Regions from separate parts of the Buttiauxella sp. AC038 genome, predicted to be linked through region 3. Evidence: predicted binding sites of a transcription regulator. Region 3 holds the regulator's gene; each other region holds the start of a gene.
What was found. Region 3 encodes CRP, which controls carbon source genes, mostly activating them, when cyclic AMP is high. Its sites were predicted from a motif close to ATGTGANNNNNNTCACAT; they were not measured.
Positions count from the first base shown of each region.

Region 1: a site for CRP is predicted at 2,656-2,673, ahead of azuC (stress response protein AzuC). Genes of this name have one in related genera too.
Region 2: a site for CRP is predicted at 2,326-2,343, ahead of AC0IXI_RS17635 (GntP family permease). Genes of this name have one in related genera too.

Region 1 is NZ_CEEDCQ010000001.1:1,997,279-2,001,869, reverse strand. It holds gene AC0IXI_RS09565 (ABC transporter permease) at 1-600, opposite strand, end outside; gene AC0IXI_RS09560 (ABC transporter substrate-binding protein) at 696-2,288, opposite strand; gene azuC (stress response protein AzuC) at 2,490-2,573, opposite strand; gene AC0IXI_RS09550 (MFS transporter) at 2,790-4,208, shown strand; gene AC0IXI_RS09545 (hypothetical protein) at 4,263-4,529, shown strand.
Region 2 is NZ_CEEDCQ010000001.1:3,690,658-3,695,248, reverse strand. It holds gene malI (Mal regulon transcriptional regulator MalI) at 1-217, shown strand, start outside; gene rnk (nucleoside diphosphate kinase regulator) at 257-667, opposite strand; gene AC0IXI_RS17635 (GntP family permease) at 817-2,193, opposite strand; gene AC0IXI_RS17630 (alpha/beta fold hydrolase) at 2,482-3,312, shown strand; gene AC0IXI_RS17625 (hypothetical protein) at 3,356-3,505, opposite strand; gene AC0IXI_RS17620 (NanQ anomerase/TabA/YiaL family protein) at 3,604-4,077, opposite strand; gene idnO (gluconate 5-dehydrogenase) at 4,088-4,591, opposite strand, start outside.
Region 3 is NZ_CEEDCQ010000001.1:405,176-409,766, forward strand. It holds gene AC0IXI_RS01865 (YccS/YhfK family putative transporter) at 1-1,296, opposite strand, end outside; gene crp (cAMP-activated global transcriptional regulator CRP) at 1,486-2,118, opposite strand; gene AC0IXI_RS01875 (OsmC family protein) at 2,434-2,838, shown strand; gene AC0IXI_RS01880 (phosphoribulokinase) at 2,859-3,737, opposite strand; gene AC0IXI_RS01885 (YheU family protein) at 3,851-4,069, opposite strand; gene AC0IXI_RS01890 (hydrolase) at 4,071-4,591, opposite strand, start outside.

The DNA of each region.
Region 1 (4,591 bases), 1.6 Mb from region 3:
ACGCACGTAATTGGAGAGGTTATAAAAACTCAGTGCAATGCACGGTAAAATACCGTGACGAACCACATCAAGCCACGAGTCTTCCATACCAATTGTTCGCATGCCCATACTCGGCAACCAGTTTAGCTGCACCGAAAACACGGTTATCAGCAAAATACCAAACCAGAAGATAGGCACCGAAATACCAATATAGGCAAACATATTCAGGAAGTGATCAAGCCAGCGGTGTTTGTAAGCGCCCGCCACTAAACCCAGCGGGATAGCCAACACCATAGCCAGAACTAGTGATGCACCCATCAGGCCAAGAGTTGCAGGAATGCGCTCGGCAATCATAGTTAACACAGGGCGATGGTAAATCAGTGAGTAGCCCAAATCCCCTTGCAGCACGTTTTTTAGCCACAACAGGTATTGCATAAACATGGGCTTATCGAGCCCCAGGCTGTGGCGGATACGCTCGATATCCTCCGGGCTCATACGCGGAGTAATATAAGCCTGCACCGGGTCGCCGGGAGCAAGTTTGACCAGCAAAAACGACACCAGCGAGATGAAGAACAGCATCGGCACCAGTTGGGCCAGGCGTCGGACTAACACATTGTTCATACTGCTTTCCAAAAAATAAGCCCCCAGAAGGGGAAAACTGTAGGGCGGGTAGCTTGCGTTACCCACCCTACGACTACCTCAGGGCAGTGTGTTCATTATTGTTGATAGATCTTCGACCAATCCTGGAACATATAAACAGGCTTAGGTTCAGCCTCTTTGGTTCCGGCAAAACGTTTATCTACCGCAACAACCGCATTGGTATAAGCAATTGGGTACCATGCCATGTCGTTTGCAACGGTCTGCTGGATTTGCTTATAGATTTCAGCACGTTTGGTTTTGTCAGTTTCAGTTGCGCCCTGGTTCCACAACGCATCGAACGCTGGGTTCTTGTAGTGGGCATAGTTATAAGCTTCGTTGCTCAGGTACAAAGACTTATAGCCATCAGGTTCCATACCCATGATGTAGCCACCCAGACTCAGCTCATAAGAGGTATTTTTCATATCCAGGCTGCGTTGCGACATGGCGTTAGCATCCAGTGGCATCAGCTCAACCGCAATACCCACGTTTTTCAGCTGCTGCTGAATATACAGCCCCATGCTTTCCTGAGTTTTATTGCTATTGATGTAGGCGAGGCGCAGTTTCAGATCGGCAGGCGTGCCCGCTTCTTTCAGCAATGCTTTCGCTTTTTCAACATCGTACTTGTAGGTTTCAACATCGTTGGTCTGATACAGCGTGTCTGGCGTCAGAATAGATGCGGCAGGTTGCGCATATTCCAGCGAAGAGAATGCAGCCTGAACCAGTTCATCTTTATTGATGGCATAAGCAATGGCCTGACGCAGTGCCTTGTTCTTCATACTGTCAATATTCTGGTTAAACGTCATATATGCCAGACGCCCTTCCGGGTAGATAACGAAGTCAAATTTACCGCTATTTTTCAAACGATTGACATCCTGCGGGTCAATCATCTTCATATTGATTTCGCCGTTTTGCAGCGCAAGATTGGCAGAGTTGCTGTCTTTAGCGAAACGGTAAGTCACAGTCTCAAGCTTCGGCTTGCCGTTCCAGTAATCATCAAAGCGTGTCAGCGAGTAATACTGCCCGGCGCGATATTCTTTGAATTTGAACGGGCCTGAACCGACTGGAGCATCGTTTTTGGTACTCTTTTCCAGATCGTCACTGTCATTAGCAAACACATGTTCTGGGATTGGGTAAATCTGTACCAGGGTGCCTACAAACGCAGCACTCACCTGTGGCAGAGTAAATTTCACGGTCAGGTCATCAATTTTGCTGACCTGAATTGGCTTATCGCCGTACACAAACATGCTGCGGAAGAAGCTGTGCTGTTTCTCATCAAGCAATTTGTTGAAAGTGAACACCACATCGCCTGCGGTAATAGGCTTGCCGTCTTGCCATTTCAAATTCGGTTTGAGTTTTAAGATGTATGAGAGGTTATCTTCTGAAGGCGTAAGACTCTCTGCCAGAGCCCATTCAATTTTATCGCCATTGAAGCTATAAAGCGGTGCGTATAGCGTCTGCATGATAGTCAGCGTAGTACGGTCGCTGGCATACAGTGGGTTCATCGCTAGCGGATCGCCGGTGGTCACGCCAACAATTAAATTGCCGCCATCCTGGGCTGCTTGTTTAGCCGGTGCAGGAGCAGCCGCAGTTTCAGTTTTTGCATTATCACAGCCAGAAAGGGCCAGGGCCAAAGAGGCAAACAGCGCAGATAACAACAGGGGTTTACGCATTTATTCACGGACTCCATCTCAATTAGAGACCGCATAGTGCACCAGCCATACCCACAATGTAAATAAGTGTAAAACGCATAACGTTATGCGAAATAGTGCTAAAGAAGAAATTGTGGATATAAAGATTAATATCGTGGGTAAAAAGGCAAATTTCAGACATAAAAAAACCTGCCGCAGCAGGTTTTTTTTCAAGCGGGCAGATTAAAACATGCCAGCCGGCGGTACATCTTTAAAAGTCTTGCAGTATTGCTCGAACATGCTTTTCAGGATTTTGCGCATTTTCATTGTGTGCTCCAGTTTTTTTGTTTTGCAGGTGTTGCTTGTTATGGGGCTAATAATAAGACATCCGTCACATAAATCAATAGTTTTGTGATGCGCATCACACATTTTCAGTGTGGATTTTACATCTTCGTCACACAAAATGGCTTGCATATCCACGACTTAACTGGTTAATTGACTCAACAATTTTTTAAAACATTATTTTAATTTTGAATTTCACTCATGACTAACTCCCCTTCTCCGGCAGCAAAGCGTGGCATTTCAGGAATGGCACTCCTGGTCGCTGGCGCTTTTTTTATGGAATTTCTCGATGGGACGGTCATTGCCACCGCGCTGCCGGAAATGGCCCGAACTTTTGGTGTTGATGCCGTTGATCTGAATATCGGTATGAGTGCCTACTTGCTGACTCTGGCGGTATTGATACCCGCCAGCGGCTGGATTGCGGACCGATTTGGCGCACGTAAAGTTTTCACCCTGGCACTAGGGATCTTCACCTTCGCCTCGGTACTGTGCGGCATGGCCAATACGATTGAGCAGTTTGTCGCGATGCGCATTTTACAGGGGGTCGGTGGTGCGCTAATGGTGCCAGTCGGGCGGTTGGCTGTGCTGCGTACAACCCCTAAGCATTTACTGATCACCGCGATTGCCACCCTCACCTGGCCCGCGCTGGTTGCTCCTATTATTGGCCCTCCTCTGGGCGGATTTATCACCAGCTACGCGTCGTGGCGTTGGATTTTCTATATCAACTTACCACTTGGGTTAATTGCCATGGCGCTGGCGTGGCGATTGATTCCCGATATTCATGATGATGACCGCCGCCCGTTTGACGGCATTGGTTTTACCGGCACTGCGGTGGCAATGATTAGCCTGGTGTACGGCCTGGAAATGCTTGGGCAATCGCAAATTAAGGTGCTGCCAACTGTGAGCTTGCTGGTATTAGGTGCAGCGGCGCTGTGGTTCTCACTGTGGCACTTTAAACACGCTAAGCACCCGATGATTCGCCTTGATGCTTTAAAGGTACAGACCTTTGGTGTGACGATGTACGGGGGCTCTTTATTTCGTACCTCCATCAGCGCGGTCCCTTTTTTATTGCCGTTGCTATTCCAGGTTGGTTTCGGAATGGATGCTTTTCATTCGGGCTTACTGGTATTGGCAGTCTTCGCCGGAAATCTCGCGATGAAACCTGCAACGACATCGTTAATTCGCGCATTAGGGTTCAAGAAATTACTCATTATTAATGGCCTTCTGAACGTCGCTTCTCTGCTGGCTTGTGCGTTTCTTACTCCGCACACCGCAGCATGGGCGACCATAGCAATACTCTTCTTTGGCGGGATGTTCCGTTCGATGCAGTTTACGGGCATAAGCACCCTCGCCTTTTCAGATGTGCCATCCACGCAAATGAGCTACGCCAACACGCTATTTAGTACCGCCACACAGCTTTCTGTAGGGCTGGGAATTACGCTTGGTGCGATAGGGATTCGTCTGGGGGAGAAAGTCAGTCAGTGGCTCGATTTAACTGCAATCCCAGGCATTTCTATCAAGATTTCTTTTGTGATGATTACGCTCATTTGCCTGGTAGGTTTGTTTGATCTGCTGCGTTTACCACACAATGCGGGTAGCAGTGTGTCGAAAAAACACTAACCCGGTCGCTGGCCTCAATTACACTTAACTATAGGTCAGGTGTGTGAGGCCACTATGAAACGCTTATCGATATTCTTACTGATGATGTTATCGCTGATAGGGTCTCAAGCTCTTGCTGTTGAGATCCAACCTCTTACCAACCCTTCTTTGCATAACCCTTATCCAAAAACCAGTGCTGTGCAGCAAGACTGGCCGGAAATAATGCCGGAGCAAGGAATAAACAGTAAACATTGGGATGAGCAGCATATGGCTGCCGAACATCAGAGGTGGCCGCAAGAGCCAGTTGCGCATTTTAGCGGGCGAATCGAAGGATGGCGCTAAAAGCGCCACGAGTTAAAGCGGTGTTGGCACAAAAAATACGGCCAGCAAAGGCTGGCCGTAAG
Region 2 (4,591 bases), 3.3 Mb from region 3:
TAAAGACGTGTTTTTGACTCAGCAGGTTTCGTTAATTGGCTTCGAAGACATGATGCACATTAATCTCACCTCACCGCGCTTTACCTATGTTTCGGCATCCAGCGAAGAAGCAGGCCGACAGGCGGCAACATTGATTGTGAATAAGATTAAAGAGCCGGCGCTGCCTGCTCAGAAGATTATTATTTCAGGAGAGTTGGTGCTAAGGGAATCGGCCTGACAATTATTGTCCCCCTTCAAGAAAAGGGGGACACATCATTTAACGGTGGTACTCGCCAGCGGCTTCCGGCTGGTATTGCAACTCCAGCACTTCCAGATGCGTCTGGTTACCGTTCGGTAACGTCCAATTAATTGTCGCACCAACACGCAAACCCAGCAGTGCTGCGCCAACCGGCGCCATGACTGAGAGTTGATTGTCGCTGTCTGTTAGGTTTACCGGGTAAACCAGCGTGCGAACATGCTCCTCTTTTGAGGAGAGATCGCGGAATTTTACGCGGCTGTTCATCGTAACGACGTCAGCCGGAATATCTTCAGGCTTACACATTTCTGCTCTGTCCAGTTCTGCGTTCAGCACTGTAGCTACCGGCTGGTTAGCAAATTGTGGTTGCTCCAGCAAACGGTCAATACGCTCGGCATCGAGTTCATTAATGATAATGGCTGGTCTGGACATATTTCTCTCCGTGTAAAAAAACAGGCACTCATGTGCCTGATGGGGACCTTACAAAAGAAAACCCTCACCGGTAAGAGTGAGGGTTTGGTCTGCAGTGATAATACTGAGCTTAACGTATAGTTTAAAGTGACCTGAGTCACAAACTGCAGTTAGAGAATAATGCTACCTACTAATGCGAACAGGAAAGCGATAGTACCAATCAGCGTTTCCATCACAGTCCAGGTTTTCAGTGTGGTTTTCTCGTCCATTTCCAGGAAACGGCCAACCAGCCAGAAACCGGAGTCGTTAACGTGAGACAGAACAGTCGCACCACCTGCAATTGCTACCACGATGAAGCACAGATCGAACTGGCTCAAGCCTGGAGTTGCCGCAACCATTGGCGAGATAAGTGCCGCAGTGGTAGTCAGAGCAACGGTCGCAGAACCTTGTGCCACACGCAGAGCGGTAGAGATAACAAACGCGGCTACAATTACCGGCATACCGGTATCAGACAAGATACCCGCAAGTGCATCACCAATGCCGCTGGCACGCAGAACGCCACCGAACATACCACCCGCACCGGTCACCAAAATGATGCCGCAGATTGGGCCAAGCGCGCCATCGCACACTTTTTCCAGGTGCTGGCGGCTATGACGACCACTAAACACAGCAAGAGCAAAGAACACCGTTATCAGTAATGCAATTGGGGTTTTACCCAACATACGCAGGAACTGAACCACGGTATTGTCAGCAGTTACCCAACCGAGCACGGTTGCTGTGTTCAGGCCAGTATCAAGGAAAATCAGCACCAATGGCAGCAGAAGAATCGACAAAACAGTGCCAAAAGATGGTGGCTGGTGGTTTGGATCAGCCTCTACATTGCCGAGGAAAGAAGAAGGCAATGGTACTTCGAATTTCTTGCCAGCATACAGGCCAAACAGATACGCACCGAGATACCAGGTTGGAATCGCGATTACCAGGCCAACAATGACCAGAAGTCCAATGTTCGCGCCCAGCAATTCACTTGCAGCAACCGGACCCGGATGCGGTGGCAAAAGTGCGTGCATCACAGCGAATGCACCCGCGGCAGGCAGCGCATATTTCAGCGTGGAACCACCGAATTGTTTTGCTACGCTGAAAATAATTGGCAGCATTACTACCAGGCCCGCATCGAAGAAGATTGGGAAGCCAAACAGCAAAGATGCAACGCCAAGCGCCAGTGGTGCGCGGTGTGAACCAAATTTCCCGACCAGTGTGTCAGCCAATACTTTGGCACCGCCAGAAATTTCAAGTAAACGACCAATCATGGCACCAAGGCCAACCAGCAGGGCAACGCCTGCCAGGGTACTCCCAAAACCGCCCAAAATCGTTGGGACAATTTTATCGAACGGCACACCGGTGACCAGTGCAACAACAACACTCACAAGAGTTAATGCTAAGAATGCATGCACTTTGAAGCGCATGATGAGAATAAGTAGGAGTACGACTGCACAAGCTGCGATCCCAAGTAGGGTCCCTGCGCCGTAATGTGCTGTTATTTCGGTCATATGTTTGTCCTCTGCGCCGAATTAATAGGCAAGATATGCATTAAGCATAATTCACCAGCTCTCTGATACCGGTAACATGATATCGGTAACATGACGTCTTCGGGAATGGAGTGCGCCATGTTTATTAACATTTTGAGAGCAAGTTCAAACTATCGAAAGAAACCGTCCATAAGCCGCATTGATTAATTGCTGACCGTAAATAAACCTGCCATGGGCAAAACTTGCATTACTCTTTATAGGCACGTTTCACTCAGGCCTTGTGCGGTCATCACCTGAACCGGAGATATCATGAGCCATTACGACAAACTCACGTTAAAGGACGGCAGTTCTCTTTACTTTAAGGATTGGGGAGAAGGGCAACCGGTAGTATTCAGCCACGGCTGGCCATTAACGGCGGATGCGTTTGAAGACCAGATGTTTTTCCTTGGGCAGAAGGGATTTCGGGTTATTGCTCATGACAGGCGAGGGCATGGGCGCTCATCGCAAAGTTGGGATGGGAATAACATGGACCAGTACGCCGATGATCTTGCCGAACTGACCGCGCATCTCAATCTCAAGGATGCGGTCCACGTTGGGCATTCAACCGGCGGCGGGGAAGTGGCGCGTTATATTGGCCGCCATGGCACCAGCCGTGTGGCAAAAGCGGTGCTGATAAGTGCCGTTCCGCCGATCATGGTCAAAACGGACTTCAACCCAAACGGTGTACCTATTGATGTGTTCGATGGTATCCGCGAAGGCGTGCGTGCGAACCGCGCGGACTTCTTCAAAGAGCTGACTTTGCCGTTCTACGGTTATAACCGCTCGGGGGCTGAAATTTCAGAAGGTGTCAGAGAAAGTTTTGTTGAGCAGGGCATGCAGGGCGGCATCAAAGCGTTGTATGACTGTATCAAAGCGTTCTCGGAAACCGATTTGCGCGAAGACCTGAAGAAAATGACCATTCCGACGCTGGTTATTCATGGCGATGACGATCAGATTGTGCCCTTTGAAACCTGCGGTAAGGTGACAGCGGCAACACTGCCAGATGCGACGTTCAAAGTTTATGAAGGTGGCTCACACGGTATTTGCACTACGGAGAAAGACCGGGTTAATGCTGATTTGTTGGCGTTTTTGAAAGGTTAGTTGTTGTAGGCGGGTAAGTGACTATTACCCGCCATTCAGCCACTCATTTAACCGCGACCGGCAACATAATCTCTTTTAAAATTTCATAGCGCTGTTGGGGTGAAAGCCAAATCAAACCCAACAGCTTATGCGCTTTTTCTTCACGTTCGAATTGGGCTTTTAACTGCATTAAAAAACGTTTCGTTGTGTTCATAATTACCTCCGCATTTGATAAACAAAGCATATGCCTGCAAACCCGGAACTAATAGTGAACTGATTGTTTTTTGTCTTCCGTATTTAATTCAACAGCTGTTATTTGCTAATCAAACTCATATCTATCTTCGCCACAATTTTCCTCAGCGCAGCCGGTTCATTTAGCGTTGCCATAGGGCGATGAAGCTCGCCGGGGAAAAGAATCGTCAGGTCCCCCGGTCGTAGTTTTATCAATGTTTCACAGCCCATGTTTTTATAGAACCCGATATCATTTTGCTCATCGAACTCACCGTCTTGTTGCTGCTGCTGATCCACCGGTGCGGCACCGATTATCTCTTCGCCTTCCAGTACGATATGTACGTCAATATAGCGGGCATGCAGTTCGGGGCGTTGTTCTTCCAGCAGTTTAGTTTTGCCATCAAACACCGAGAAATAGATAAGTTCGCCTTCAATCGGGTATTTGCCGTTGGCCAATTGCTGCGGACGGTTTGCGATAATTGCTTGTAACGCATGGCGAATCACAGTTGGGTACACCGGGTTTTGAGCGGCATTCTCAAGTTTATCAATAATCATATTTCCCCCTTTAGACCGCAACCAGCATGCCGCCATCAACAAACAGCAGGTGGCCATTCACGAAGTTGGACGCTTTTGATGACAGGAACACCGCAGCACCAATCAACTCCTCAGGATCGCCCCAGCGAGCCGCTGGTGTGCGTTTGCATAGCCACTGGGTGAAAGCTTCGTCGTCGACCAGCGTTTTGGTCATATCTGTTTTGAAGTAACCCGGTGCAATACCGTTAACCTGGATGTTGTAGCGCGCCAGCTCCACGCACATACCGCGGGTCAACATTTTCACCGCTCCTTTTGCTGCGGCATATGGTGTAATTGTGTCGCGGCCCAGTTCGCTCTGCATTGAGCAAATATTGATTATTTTCCCGGCCTGGCGTTTTACCATGCGTCGTGAAACAGACTGTGAAACTAAAAATACGGCAGTTTGATTTACTGCAATAATATCGTTCCATTCATTAACCGGAAATTCAGTAAATGGATGGCGGCGCTGGATGCCCGCATTATTAATTAATACATC
Region 3 (4,591 bases):
GAAGTGAAGCGCAATACCTGCAATGGCAAGGCCTGCAATGGTGCCCGCCGAACGGTGGAGAATACGAACTCGTGTGGCACCGTAGCCGTTTTGCGTCACGAACATTACCGTCATTAAAATCCAGTAGGGCTTGGGCAGATGTAAAAATGCACCCAACAGACTGGCTATCGTGAGCATCACACCCAATCTTGCTGCGTTGCGAAGCGCCGCTGACTTCAACGATAAATAACTTTTCAATGCCGCCCACAGTGGCAAACGGCGTTGCCGGTCTTCCATTAAATCACGGACATACAGCGGGCGTTGGGTGCGTAGCACGCGAGCGATACGGCTGAAGTGGTAATGGCAAAATTGCCCAACCGGGTTATCTGGATTCTGACGGGCGATTTTCTCAAGGGCGTCGATCTGTTTTTCCATCGTAAAACGCTGTGGATAACGATGGTAAAGAATGTCGTCAGCCAGTACGCGTAAGCGCGCCGCGATGGTCTGAGCATTCCATCTAATAACCGCTTCTGCATGGCTTTGCTCGACGAGCTTCTGAACTTCAGCTGGTTGGTGAAGGCTTACCGAGATGTGCTCTTGCAAATCCAGTGCTACCTGGAATGCACGTAGCAAACGCTTGTAGCCGTTTTGCTGGTTTGCCGCCAGCATATGAAGCTGTTGGTAGCATTGGGTAATGAGATCCACCGCTTTTTGCTGACGAGCCAGCAGAGGAGGGAGCGCTTTTTCCGGATCGGTATGTTGAGTCAGCATGCCGTATTTTGCTTCACAGTAATCTGCCAACTGCCGATAGAGCAGGCTCAATGATTCCCGCAGCGGCTGCTCGCGCCACATCCAGAACCAAAACCAGTTAAATACGCCGTACCAAATCGTACCGGAGACATACAGCACCATCGGTTTCCAAATCGGCATATTTCCGGCCATGCTGAGTGTAAATATGGCAGCAATGAGTGATGCGGGAAGCAGACGAGCGTGCAAGGAACTGATTTCTGCCGTGACCCCAAGCAAGAGCGCCATCACGACCAATATCACCGGCAACGGTACGGAGGTATAAAGTAATAAAAGCTGCATGATCAGACTGCTGATGGCAAAAAGGCTGCCGCCAACAATCAGACGTTTGAAGAAGCGCTTATGTGGAGTATCAAGGCCCGCAATATTGCAACAGGCAGGAACTAACGAGAAAAGCAGGCCAGACTGGAGATCGCCGACGAGCAAACCTACTGCCACCGGAAGGCACAGCACCAGCGTTTGCCGCAGTGCGTAGTTAACTTCAGGATGGTAGATCAGCCGTCGCCACATTTGCTCGTCATACTTCAAGTTGCAGGGTTGTTGGTTGTACTCAGTCACACCAGTCACTTACTTTAGTAAGCTCCTGGGGATTCCTGAGCTTACCGCCTACCTGCAACATGAATTATTTAGAGCAAGTGAGGGAAGTGTAGAGACAAAAAAGGCGTGTTATGAAGCAACACGCCATTTTTTAGACGGAGATTAACGAGTGCCGTATACGACGATCGTTTTACCGTGAGCGGAGATCAGATTTTGATCTTCCAGCATTTTCAAGATACGACCAACAGTTTCGCGAGAGCAACCCACGATCTGACCGATTTCCTGACGGGTAATTTTAATCTGCATACCGTCTGGGTGGGTCATTGCATCAGGTTGTTTAGCCAGGTTCAGCAGCGTCTGCGCGATACGACCAGTCACATCCAGGAATGCCAGATTACCCACTTTCTCAGATGTAACTTGCAGACGGCTAGCCATTTGTGAAGACAGGCGCATCAGAATATCTGGGTTGACCTGGATCAGCTGGCGGAATTTTTTATAAGAAATTTCAGCCACTTCACAGGCACTTTTAGCACGAACCCAGGCACTACGTTCCTGACCTTCTTCGAACAGCCCTAACTCACCAATGAAATCGCCCTGATTTAGATAGGAGAGGATCATTTCCTTGCCCTCTTCATCTTTAATCAGAACAGCCACAGAGCCCTTGACGATGTAATACAGCGTCTCTGCTTTCTCACCTTGGTGAATGAGTGTGCTCTTCGATGGATACTTATGAATGTGGCAATGGGACAAGAACCATTCGAGAGTCGGGTCTGTTTGCGGTTTGCCAAGCACCATGCGCGGTTATCCTCTGTTTTATAACTGGCTACCAACGACAGGACGCTAAACATCCTGTCTGGCGTTGCAAGTAATTAGAATATTCCCCACCTTGGGGAGATGGCATGCAAGTCATTCTTGCTGCCTGTAATTAGTGATGTCCTCTGCATACATGCATTACGTCAATGTATCGATGTAGCATCTGGATTGTTTTAGCATAGCTTTTGGCAAGTGTCTCCTGTTGTCTCGTTTCAGCTTGACGCATGTCGCCTTCCGTTGCCAGATTTGCTGAATCTGCGTACTCTGAAAGGTAATTTTTCTACAGGAGTAAGCAGCATGCAGGCACGAGTGAAATGGGTTGAAGGGTTTACCTTCCTGGGCGAGTCCGCTTCAGGGCACCAGATCCTTATGGATGGCAATTCTGGTGATAAAGCACCAAGCCCAATGGAAATGGTGCTGATGTCCGTTGGCGGTTGCAGTGCAATTGACGTAGTTTCTATTTTGCAAAAAGGCCGCTACGCCGTGACCGACTGCGAAGTGAAATTGACCTCTGAGCGCCGTGAAGAGGCTCCGCGTTTGTTTACGCACATCAATCTGCATTTCATCGTGACAGGCAAAGAGCTAAAAGATGCTGCAGTTTCCCGCGCAGTAGACCTCTCTGCTGAGAAATACTGCTCTGTAGCACTGATGCTTGAAAAAGCGGTCAACGTTACTCATAGCTATGAAGTGATTGATGCTTAGTGTGTAAAACAGGGCGGTGATTAGCCGCCCTGATTAATGTTTCGCCCTTCCGCCAGTCGCTTAACGAGCGGCGTCATAATTAATTCCATTGCCAGACCCATTTTGCCGCCCGGCACCACCAAAGTATTGATGTGGGAAATAAACGACCCTTGCAGCATGGCAAGCAAATACGGGAAGTCGATGTCATCCAGCCCGCGAAAATGAATCACCACAAAACTTTCATCCAGAGAAGGGATGCCGCGAGCCGCAAATGGGTTAGACGTATCAACAGTTGGAACGCGCTGGAAGTTGATATGGGTGCGGGAGAATTGCGGTGTGATGTAATTGATATAGTCGTCCATAGAACGAACCACAGAATCCATTACCGCTTCTCGGGAATGCCCGCGCTCGCTGGTATCGCGCACTAACTTTTGTATCCACTCCAGGTTCACAATCGGTACTACACCAACCAGCAAATCGACGGCCTTAGCCACATCGTGCTGTGGCGTAACTACACCGCCGTGCAAACCTTCATAAAACAAAACATCAGTGGGTTCTGGCAATGGTTGCCATGGCGTGAAGGTTCCGGGGATTTGGTTCCAGGGTACGGCTTCATCGTAAGTATGTAGATACTTGCGTGACTTACCCTGCCCGGTTCTGCCGTACTCAATGAACGTCTGTTCAAGCAAACCAAAGTCATTGGCTTCCGGGCCGAAATAGCTGATATGGCGCCCCAGGTCGCGTGCTTTACGAATAGCCATATCCATTTCAGGACGAGTGAAACGATGGAAACTGTCACCTTCGACTTCCGCTGCACGTAAATTGAGTTGCTGGAAGATTTTACGGAAGGCAAGGCTGGTTGTTGTCGTTCCCGCGCCGCTGGAACCTGTTACGGCAATAACCGGATGTTTGGCTGACATAAGGCAACAACTCCATGGGTGATAGCAAGTGTGTGTAAGTAAGGGCTGGTCCTCACCCTCAGGGAGATAGCTGGGTGAGGGTGGTTTTATTATGCAGTATAGAAGTTAAACGCTTAGCCGCGAAACTGCCCGCGAGCCATAATATTTACCGTTTCATGGAGTTCCGACCATACCAGCACAGCCTCACCACTTTGCAGCTGGCGCTTAACATCGGCCACTTTCTGCTCCAGTGAACGCTCTTGTTCACCATAATCGGTGCCTTCGCGTAATACAAAGGATTCAATCAGATTATCAAGCGTTTCGGGAGGCAGATCTTGCCAGGGAATCATCATATTACTGGTCCAAAAATTGAGACAGCCACTGCGGGATACGTTGCTCAAGCCACATTTCAGGGCGCCGTAACGTGCCACCCACAAACCCAACATGCCCACCGTATCGCGTGAGTTGATACTCGATATTGGCAGGTAAGATAGCTTTATCGGGGATCACATGGTGATCCATAAACGGGTCATCTTTTGCGTGGATGATGAGCGTCGGCGTTTTGATTTGTGGCAGCAGCGGCATAGCGCTGCACTGGCGGTAATAATCGATAGCGTCAGCAAAGCCGTGAATTTTTGAGGTAATCAAATCGTCAAACTCGCGCAGACGACGCATTCCTTTAAGCTGACGCATATCTACCGGGAGTGTGCCCGGATAGCTTCTTAACTTACGTGCGGCATTCTTCTTCAGCAGATTTAAAAGATAGTGCTGATAAACGCGTGAGAAGCCTTTTTCGATATGTGCGCTGCAATGTTCAAGCATCAGAGGGGCTGAAACCACTACACCGGCCTGAAGCGTACAATCGGCACCTTGTT